3 regions of the Sphingobium sp. LB126 genome follow, and region 2 is predicted to be linked to each of the others. Evidence: riboswitches for the same ligand, from Rfam matches in the RefSeq annotation. Region 2 holds a riboswitch; each other region holds the start of a gene.
What was found. Region 2 has a riboswitch for cobalamin ahead of CAF53_RS18435 (HoxN/HupN/NixA family nickel/cobalt transporter). Riboswitches for the same ligand answer to the same signal wherever they lie in the genome.
Positions count from the first base shown of each region.

Region 1: another riboswitch for cobalamin. It lies ahead of CAF53_RS09300 (TonB-dependent receptor); the one in region 2 lies ahead of CAF53_RS18435 (HoxN/HupN/NixA family nickel/cobalt transporter).
Region 3: another riboswitch for cobalamin. It lies ahead of CAF53_RS05990 (TonB-dependent receptor); the one in region 2 lies ahead of CAF53_RS18435 (HoxN/HupN/NixA family nickel/cobalt transporter).

Region 1 is NZ_NETV01000001.1:1,907,813-1,911,083, reverse strand. It holds gene CAF53_RS09300 (TonB-dependent receptor) at 1-1,406, opposite strand, end outside; cobalamin riboswitch at 1,645-1,871, opposite strand; gene CAF53_RS09295 (hypothetical protein) at 1,918-2,184, shown strand; gene CAF53_RS09290 (MFS transporter) at 2,252-3,271, shown strand, end outside.
Region 2 is NZ_NETV01000002.1:485,747-489,017, forward strand. It holds gene cobW (cobalamin biosynthesis protein CobW) at 1-899, opposite strand, end outside; gene CAF53_RS18435 (HoxN/HupN/NixA family nickel/cobalt transporter) at 896-1,963, opposite strand; cobalamin riboswitch at 2,117-2,346, opposite strand; gene CAF53_RS18445 (hypothetical protein) at 2,648-2,890, opposite strand; gene CAF53_RS18450 (formylglycine-generating enzyme family protein) at 2,913-3,271, opposite strand, start outside.
Region 3 is NZ_NETV01000001.1:1,224,401-1,227,671, reverse strand. It holds gene cobA (uroporphyrinogen-III C-methyltransferase) at 1-396, shown strand, start outside; gene CAF53_RS05995 (molybdenum cofactor guanylyltransferase) at 386-907, opposite strand; cobalamin riboswitch at 986-1,200, shown strand; gene CAF53_RS05990 (TonB-dependent receptor) at 1,370-3,199, shown strand; gene CAF53_RS05985 (ABC transporter substrate-binding protein) at 3,207-3,271, opposite strand, start outside.

The DNA of each region.
Region 1 (3,271 bases), on a different contig from region 2:
AGGCTGCCAAGTTGGATGCGCCCGCCCAGTTCCTTGCCGGTGCCGCGCACCAGCACCGGGACGGGCGTTTCCACATTGACCGCGCCGCGCACGTCGTTGGAATGGAAGCCCCGGCCCCAATTGGCGTAGAATTCCAGATGCGGCGTGACCCGGTAGGCGACTGACGCCTTGGGCGAAAGGATGCCGTCATGGCCGCTGCCCGTGCCCAGCGCCTGCGCGGACGCATCGCCGGCGCGGACGCTGTAATGATAATAATCGCCGCGCAGCCCGCCGATCAGGCGAAGGCCGGGCAAGGGTTGCCAGTTCGCCTCACCATAGAGGGCGACCGACAGTTCCTCGACATGATAGCGGCCGAGCGAGAAGAGGAATTGCCGGTCGGCGCTGCGGTCGACGCCGACATTGCCGATATGGTCGAGGCGGTTTTCGGTGCCGATGCTGAGAGTGAACGTCGGGGCGACGGTCCAGTTCTTCGCTGCCGTGAAGCCAGTGATCCAGCGGCGGTCATATTGGCGGATCTGCGCGCTCGTGCCATCGGAATCGGCATAGGTGGGATTGCTGAACATCGACCAGTCGTAGAACTGGACATAGGCATTGGCGCGCCAGTCCGGCTGGGTGACGGCGATATTGCCGACGATCCGCGTGGTTTCGCCCCGCGCCGAGGCATCGGGCGAGCAGAATATATCCTTGCAGACCCAAGAGCCGATGATCCGTTCGGGAATCTGCTCGGTCGGGCGCCAGGTGCCGCGATAGGCGTGAAGGGTCGCGTCCAGTTCGCCCGCGCCAAGCGGCAGGCGATATTTGGCAAAGCCGCTATAGTGGCGCAGATGCTCCGCCTCTTCCCACGGACCGTCATAGCGCTTGGCCTGCGCCACCAGCGTCAGGGCGCCGGGGCCGACGCCCTCGATCGTGCCGCCCGCCGCCAGACGGCGTGAGCCGTAGGAGCCGGCTTCCGTGGCGATCCACGGCCGTGCAAAGCCGTCGATGGTGGTCATGGCGGCCGCGCCTGCCAGCGCGAAATCGCCGCCATCGGCGCGATAGGGGCCTTTACGGAAATCCTCGCGCGCGACGATCTCCGGGATCAAGCCGTTGAGGTCGAGATAGCCCTGGCCGTGACCGTGCGAGCGGAAATTCATCTGCACACCGTCGATATAAGTCGTGAAGTCCGATCCATGATCGAGGTTGAAGCCGCGCAGGAAATATTGATTGGCCTTGCCGCTGCCCGAATGTTGGGCAGCGACCAGGCCGGGCACCGCCTCGAGCAGTTCGGCGACGCGCAGCAGCGGACGCACGAGCAGGTCGGCGCCGCCGACGCTCCCCTCGCTCGCGGCATGGGCGACGCCGATCTTTTCCTCGCCCCGGCCGAAGACGACGATATTCGTTTCCGCCGCTTCCCCGGCAGCGGGCATCTGGGCCAGCACCGGCTGGGTGACGCCCGCGGCCATCAACAGGGCCATCAATCCAATTTTCAAAACACTATCCTCCGGCGTCAGCGACTGCCCGGGGGAGGCCTGCCGTCCAGGACGACCGGCGCGCGCGAACGGGCCGACGCCATCAGCGCCGCTCACGCGAACCGAAGCAGCCTCCACCGCTCGTTCGTCGCTCAGACGGAAAGATACCGTGCCGCGGCCATCCCCTGGACCAGGGCAAGAGCGACCAGACGCCGGCAGGTCTCCTGGCTCGCGGGTCATCGCTTGAAACATGGCCTTCCCAGGCCTCGCAGGATTTAGCGTCCGGCCCAGTGGCTGATCCTTTCCACCCGGAAAGGATCGATATGTCTCTCGCTCACCGCTTACAGTTGCAGGGACAGCCGGGGATTTACACCCCATTCCCTATTAAGCCCCTTTCGGGACACCGGCGCGATCGAGGGCGTTCATAGGTAAGCTTTGCGGCGATGGGAAGATGGGATAGAGGCGGCCCATGCATTTCGACGATCAACTCCACCGCTATTTCGGCATCCGCGACCTGGACGCGCTCACCCCCGATGCGCTGGCGGCAGGGCTGGAGCATATGCGCGTCGATTTCGGGCTGGAAACGGACAAGGCGCGGCGCTTCGCGCTGTGGTCGCTGATGTTCCTGCTGGGCGCGGCGCCCGATCTGGAGGATGCGTTCGAGGACCCTGCGGACCGTGACGCGGCGCGCGACTTCATGGAGATGATGGAACGGGCCGAAGACGGCGGGGACTAGACAGTCCGGACAAGAAGTGGAAACAATCGCCTGGCGGCTGGCTTCGTGCACAGCTTGAGGAGGCGGCTTGAGCGCAGCGGGAGCAACACCGGACTATCAGTTCGCGCCGCATGAACGGCCGATGATGCCGGGATCGCCTGCGACGCCCGATCACCCCACCCGTCGGCGCATCGGTTATTTCCTGATCGGTACGCTGCTGGGGCTGACGGGCGGCTTCATCAACGGGTTGCTGACCGCTAACCTGCCCCAGATACAGGGCGCGCTGGGCCTCACCACCGTCGAGGGCGGCTGGCTGACCGCCGCCTATTCGATGACCAATATCTGCATGAGCCTGCTGCTCATCAAATTCCGCCAGCAATTCGGCATACAGCGCTTCGCCCGCATGGTGCTGGCCGGATTCCTGGCGCTCAACCTGTCGCAGATCTTCGTACATAGTTACGGGTTCGAACTGATCGTGCGCGGGGCGAGCGGGATCGTGGCGAGCGGGTTGTCGACGCTCTGCCTGTTCTACATCATGCAGTCGATGCCGGCGGCCCAGCGGTTGGGCGGGATGGTGCTGGGCGTGGGCATGTCGCAGATCGCGCTACCGCTGGCGCGGGTGATATCCCCTGCCCTGCTGATCCATGGCGACGTGCAGAATCTGTTCCTGTTCGAACTGGGGCTGACGCTGCTGTGCCTGGCGGGCGTGTGGCTGCTGCGCCTGCCGCCGAGCGAGCGGATCGAGGCGTTCGAACCACTCGATTTCCTGACCTTCGCCCTGTTCGCGCCGGGCATGGCGCTGCTTTGCGCGGTGCTGGTGCAGGGGCGCATTCAATGGTGGACGACGCCCTGGCTGGGCTATGGTCTGGCGGGGTCGCTGCTGCTCGTGGGCGCGGCGCTGATGGTCGAACACAACCGCGCCAATCCGTTGCTCAACACCCGCTGGCTGGGCAGCGGAGCGATCATCCGCTTCGCCATCATCGCGGCCAGCATGCGCGTCCTGCTGTCGGAGCAGAATTACGGCGCCAGCGGGCTGTTGGCCGTGGTCGGCATGGGGCAGGATCAATTGGTCTCCTTCTATGTCGTGGTGACGCTGGCGACGGTCGGC
Region 2 (3,271 bases):
ACGGCCTGGACGACGAGGCGGGCGGGGCGGCCTGCGATCGCGAGGAAGCCTTTCACCCGCAACAGGTCGTGCGCGGCGATGACCTTTGCGAGCGTCGCCAGCACAGGCTCCGGATTGCCGAGTTCGCCCAGGTCGACGATGAAGCTTTCGAAATCGTCATGGTCGTGATCCTCCTCATTGTCGTGATGGGAGGGGCGGGCGTCGATCTGCTCCTCAACGCCTAAGTCGAGGCCGAGCAATATGGCGGGGTCGATCGCGCCCTTCGCCGTACGGATGATGCCGACGCCGCGACGGGTTTGCGGGCCTAAATCGCGTTCCAGCGTGGCGAGAGTATCGGCGTCCACCAGATCGGTCTTGTTGAGCAGGACGAGGTCGGCGCAGGCGAGCTGGTCCTCGAACAGTTCCTCGATCGGGCTGTCATGGTCGAGCGTCGGATCTGCGGCGCGGGCGGCCGTCAGGGCGGCTTCGTCATGGGCGAAACGGCCCGCCGCCAGCGCTTCGGCGTCGATCAGGGCGATCACGCCGTCGACCGTGGCGCGGGTCCGGATGTCGGGCCATTGGAACGCCTTCACCAGCGGCTTGGGCAGCGCCAAGCCGGAGGTTTCGATGATGATGTGGTCGGGCGGCGTCGGGCGGTCGAGCAGGCGCTGCATGGTCGGCAGGAAATCGTCCGCAACGGTGCAGCAGATGCAGCCGTTCGCCAGTTCGATGATGTCCTCGTCCGGGCAGGCTTCGTCGCCGCAGCCCTGTACCAGTGCGCCGTCGACGCCGACGTCCCCGAATTCGTTGATGATGAGGGCGAGGCGGCGGCCGCCCGCATGTTCGATCAGGTGACGGATCAGCGTCGTCTTTCCGGCGCCGAGGAAACCGGTGATGACGGTAGCGGGAACCTTGTTCATGCGGGATTTCCTTGGGGTTCGAGGGTGACTTCGATCTCGTCGAAGCCTTTCCAGCGGTAGATGATCCAGCTTGCCAGCCAGCAGGCGGCGAACAGGCCGATGATGATGAAGCCGAGGCTGTTGAAATGTTCGCCAAGGTCGGCGGCAAGGGTCCAGATGCCGCCGGTGAGGCCGAGCTTGTCGCCCAGCAGTGCGGTTGCCTCGATTCCGCCGATGAGGAGGGCGACCAGTGCCGAGACCAGGGTGATGGTGATGTTGTAATAGAGTTTGCGGATCGGCTTCACGAACGCCCATTGATAGGCGCCCATCATCAGCGCCCCGTCCGCCGTGTCGATCAGCGCCATGCCCGCCGCGAAGAGCAGCGGGAAGATGAGGACGGTGGAGATGGAAAGGCCGCTCGCCGCCTGTCCTGCGGACAGGCCGAGAATGGCGACTTCGGTGGCCGTGTCGAAGCCGAGGCCGAAGAGAAAGCCGAGCGGGGCCATGTGCCAGCTTTGCCTCACCAGCCGGAAAAGCGGACGGAAGATGCGGGCGAGGAAGCCGCGATTGCCGAGGAGAATATCCATGTCTTCATAGATATGGGCGCCGCCGCTACGGACATGGTTGAAGGTCTTCAGAACCGATCTCAGGATGATCAGGTTCATCGCCGCGATGGTGAAGAGGAAGGTGGCGGACACGATCGTCGCGATGGTGCCGCCGATCGCGCCCACGGCCTCGACGCGGGTCAGCGCATTGGCGGCAATGGCGATCGCGACGGCGGCGATCAGGACGATGCCGCTATGGCCGATGGCGAACCAGAAGCCGACCGTCAGCGGGCGCTGGCCGTCCTGCATCAGCTTGCGGGTCACATTGTCGATGGCGGCGATATGATCGGCATCGACGGCATGGCGCAGGCCGAGGCTCCAGGCGAGAAGCGCGGTGCCCAGCATGACCGTGTTGCCGGCGAAGACGATGAAGGCCCAAAGCCAGGCGGCCAGATTCGCGGCGATCAGGGCGGCGAACATGCTCGTCGCGCGACCGCGTGGGAGGCGCGGCGGGACCAGCGCATTGGAAAAGAATGTCATCGGGATCGATCCCCGTAGGCGTCGGCGAAACCGGACGGAAGCTGCCTTCATGCCGGGCGGACGCGCTTGCACCCGGCATGCGGACAGCAGCTCCCGCTGCGTGAAGCGTCGCTCAGACGGAGTACCGTGCCGCGGCCATCCCCTGGACCAAGGCAAGAGCGACCAGACGCAGGCAGGTTTCCTGGCTCGCGGGTCATAGCTTGACACATGGCCTTCCCAGGCCTCGCAGGATTTAGCGTCCGGCCCAGTGGCTGATCCTCTGGCATTTCAGAGAATCGATATGCGTCTCGCTCGCCGCTTACAGTTGCAGGGACAGCCGCGGATTCATCACCGCATTCCCTATTAAGTCCCCTCGCGAGGACACCGGCGCGATCAGTGAAAGCCGGCCGAAGCCAACCTTCGCCCGACTGCATAAAGGCTGATGCGCAGGATGGGAAGGGGGTGCCGGCATCGGGTCGACTTGCCGGATGCGCGGCGGGTGACGCTGACGGTGGAAATGCAAGGGATGCGGACCGGCGGCGCGCTGGAGAAGGCGCGGGGCGGACCGGCGGGGAGCGCGCCGCGTCAAAACGGACGCAGCCGTGCGCTCTGCTTCCTTGTTATCGCATCATGCGCAAAACCGGATTGCGCGCACGATGCTCCAGATTGGGATACGGCCTTCGAAGGCGCGTGATATTGACTCGTTCAATGCATCTCCGCCTTCAGCCGGTCGACCAGTTTTTCGATCTCCCAGGGTTCCAGCACCCAGGTCCGGGTCTTGCGGCCTTCGCGGTGGACGGGTTGGGTCAGCAGGACACGCGCCTGCTCCTTGGCATGGGGCTTGAAGATGGCGAAATGCTGGGCGCAATCGCGGATCGTGCCGATGATCGGCGCCTTGCCGTCAAGGTCGATCATGGTGGCGGGCTGGTCCCAGGGGATGTTGAGCATGCAATATTCCTGTTGTTGAAAGTCAGCGACCCGGTTCGCGAATGATGCAGCGGAACCCGATATGGCTGGTCGAACTGTCCACCGCCTGCGGATGGCGGGCGGCGGGGCGGTAGCGCTGGCAATAGCTTGGCGCGCAGAGATGGGAACCGCCCTTGAGCACTTTTCGCGGCATGGGCACATGGGGATTGGCGGGGTCCAGGCTTTCGCGCTTCGTACCCCCGCGCGGATTGGCGGGAACGCAGCAACTGCCCTTCGCCTTGCGCTCTGGCCTGGGCTGGGCATACCAGTCGGTCGTCCATTCCCAGACATTGCCGATCATGTCGTAGAGGTCATAGCCATTGGGCGCATAGGTCCGGACCGGCGAAGTCCGTTCATAGCCGT
Region 3 (3,271 bases), on a different contig from region 2:
GCGGCGGCGAGCGGCCAAGCCTCGCTCACCCTGCGTGGCGTCGCGCGCGGGCTGACGCTGGTGACGGCGCATTGGAAGGCTGGCGAGCCGTTGAAGCTGGATTGGGCTTCGCTGGCCAGCGCGGGCAGCACGCTCGGCATCTATATGGGCCGCGCCGCCGCCGGAGAAATCAGCCGCTCGCTGATCGCCGCCGGGCGCGATCCCGAAACGCCGGTGATGGTGGCGGTCAATGTCTCGCTGCCTCATGAACGGCTGATCCGCGGCAAGCTCTCCGCGCTGGCCTTCCTGGTGCAAACGATCAGCGACGAACACCCGACCCTGCTGCTGATCGGCGAGGCGGTGGCATCCACCCATGTTCCGGCGGACATCGCGGCGGGCGTCGCCGTCAAGGCTTGAGGATCAACCTCTCCAGATCCTCGGGCCGGTTGATATTGGGCAGCACGAACTCCGGCCGCTCGACGATCCGCGCGCCGATCCGCTCCAGCCAGCCATAAATGGAGCGGTTATTCTCCTCGGCCAGATGCGCGTCCAGTTCTGCCGCCAATGAAACGGGCCAGAACCCCGCTAATTGCTGCCCTTTCAGGACCGCCGCGCCATCCCCGATCAACGCTTCCGCCAACCCTTCGGGATAGACCGGAACGTCGCACCCGGTCGTCAGCACCGCGCCATAGCCCCGCGCCGCCGCATGATGCAGCGCCGCGTTCAGCCCGCCCAGCGGCCCCATATCCGGCGCCGGGCGATCCGCCAGCCCGCCCTCGCGCCCGCAGATCACGACGCTTTCCACATGGGGAGCGATGGACGCCGCCGCATGGTCCAGCAAGGTCCGCCCGGCCAGCATCGCCTGCGCCTTGTCGCTACCGAAGCGGCTGGAGCGCCCTCCGGCCAGCACCGCGCCCAGCAATCGCATCCCGTCCCTCCTCAACCCGCTTGGCAGAAGCCCTGCTTTCCCTTATGGCGCGCGGCGCGGACGGGGCAAAGCCTCGACCGCAAAGAAGATCGCGCCGGTGCCCGAAAGGGCTGAAAACGGGAATGCGGTGCGGACGGGCAACCGTCCAATTCCGCGGCTGTCCCTGCAACTGTAAGCGGTGAGCGCGATGCACTTCGGTCGCAAGACCGGCCACTGGACGCCAAGTCCGGGAAGGCGTGCATCGCCGCATTGACCCGCGAGCCAGGAGACCTGCCGGCGCATGGTCGCTCTTGCCCTGGTCCAGGGGTTGGCCAAGGCACGGTGTTTTCCGTCTGAGCGACGAAGCGGCGCAGGGCCGCATCGGTGCGGGGGCGGACACTGGCGTCGGCTGTCCCCTGTCCCGACCGCGCGAGCGGATGCCCTGAGCCATGAAGTCGCAGCGACGCTCAGGGAAACATCATAATGTTGAAAGCCACCATCTCTCTCGCCGCGCTGCTCGCGGCCACGCCCGCCTTCGCGGCTGACGACGCGGATAATGACGCGATCATCGTCACCGCGCTCGGCATCGAACAGCCCCGCGACGAAGTCGGCCAGGCCGTCACCGTCATCGACGCCGACACCATCCGCACCCGCCAGAGCGTCAGCGTCGTCGATCTGCTCGCCACCACGCCGGGCGTCCGCTTCAACCGCAGCGGCAGCCTGGGCGGCGTGACCGGCGTGTCGCTACGCGGCGCGGAAACGACGCAGACGCTGGTGCTGATCGACGGGGTCAAGGTCAACGACACCAGCGGTATCGGCGACATGTATGATTTCGGCGGTCTGCTGACCGGCAATATCCAGCGGATCGAGATATTGCGCGGCTCCAACTCGATCGTCTACGGCAGCCAGGCGATCGGCGGCGTCGTCAACGTCATGACCGGCACGCCCGCCGCCGGTTTCGCGGGCAACGCCTCGGTCGATTACGGCTATCGCGATACATTGAACGCCAAGGCCGATATTTCGGGCAGCAGCGGCATCGCCTCGGGCGGCGTGGGCGTCGCCTATTTCAACACCGACGGCATTTCCGCCGCCGCCAACGGCACGGAAAAGGACGGATACGAGAATATCGCCGCCAACGCCAAGCTGAAGCTGGCCTTCACCGACACGCTCAGCCTCGACCTGCGCGGCTATTATATCCATACCGATCTGGACACCGACAATGGCGTGATCGACAGCACCGCCGACACCGCGAAATCGGATCAATATGTCGGCTATGCCGGCCTCAACCTCGCCCTGTTCGACGGCAGGCTCACCAATCGCGCGGCCGTCACCTGGTTCCGCATGGATCGCGACTATACGTCCGCGTTCGGGCCTTACGGCTATTCGGGCACCAATCTGCGCTTCGAATATGAAGGCGTCTATCAGCCGGTCGATCAGGCCAGGCTGATCTTCGGCTATGAACATGAGCGGCCGGATTATGACTTCTCCGGCTTCGGTTCGACCGAAAGCCACAAGGCCGATATCGACAGCGTCTATGCGCTCGCGGTCGTGAAGCCCTTTACTGGGCTCGCCGTCACCGGCGGCGTGCGGCATGACGATCACAGCCAGTTCGGCGGCGCGACGACCTTCGGCGCCAATGCGAACTACACGCCCAACAACGGCGCGACCAATTTCCGCGCCAGCTATGGCGAAGGGTTCAAGGCGCCCTCGCTCTACCAGCTTTACGGCACCGATGTCGGCAATGCCGGCCTGCGCCCGGAACGGTCGAAAAGCTATGATATCGGCTTCGACCAGCGGCTGGGCGGCGACCGGGCGATCCTTTCCGTCACGGCTTTCCGCCGCGTCACGAAGGACCAGATCAATTACGACTATTCGATCGGCCTCTATGGCGGGTACAACAATATCGACCGCACCCGCGCCAAGGGGGTGGAGGCGATGCTGACCCTGAAGCCGGTCGACGCGCTGACCGTCACGGCCGCCTACAGCTATGTCGATGCGCGCGACCGCGACACCGGCGCCCGGCTGCCGCGCCGCGCGGCCAATGCGGTCAGCGTCTCGGCGGATTATGTCTGGCCCTTCGGCCTCACGACCGGCGCGACCGTGACGATGGTGGGCGACAGCTTCAACGACGCGACCAACCTGGTCCGGCTGGACGGCTATGCCCTGGCCAATGTCCGGGCGTCCTTCCCGATCCTGGAGAATCTGGAAATCTACGGCCGCATCGACAATCTCACCGATGCGAAATATGCCACGGTCTATGGCTATGGCACTTATGGCCGCTCGGCCTATGGCGGCGTGCGTGTCCGCTTCTGACGGACACCTAACGGCGTGGCGCAGCGTTCACCTGCGCCACGCCTTTGTGCGCGGAGCCGTCGATCTGTGCCA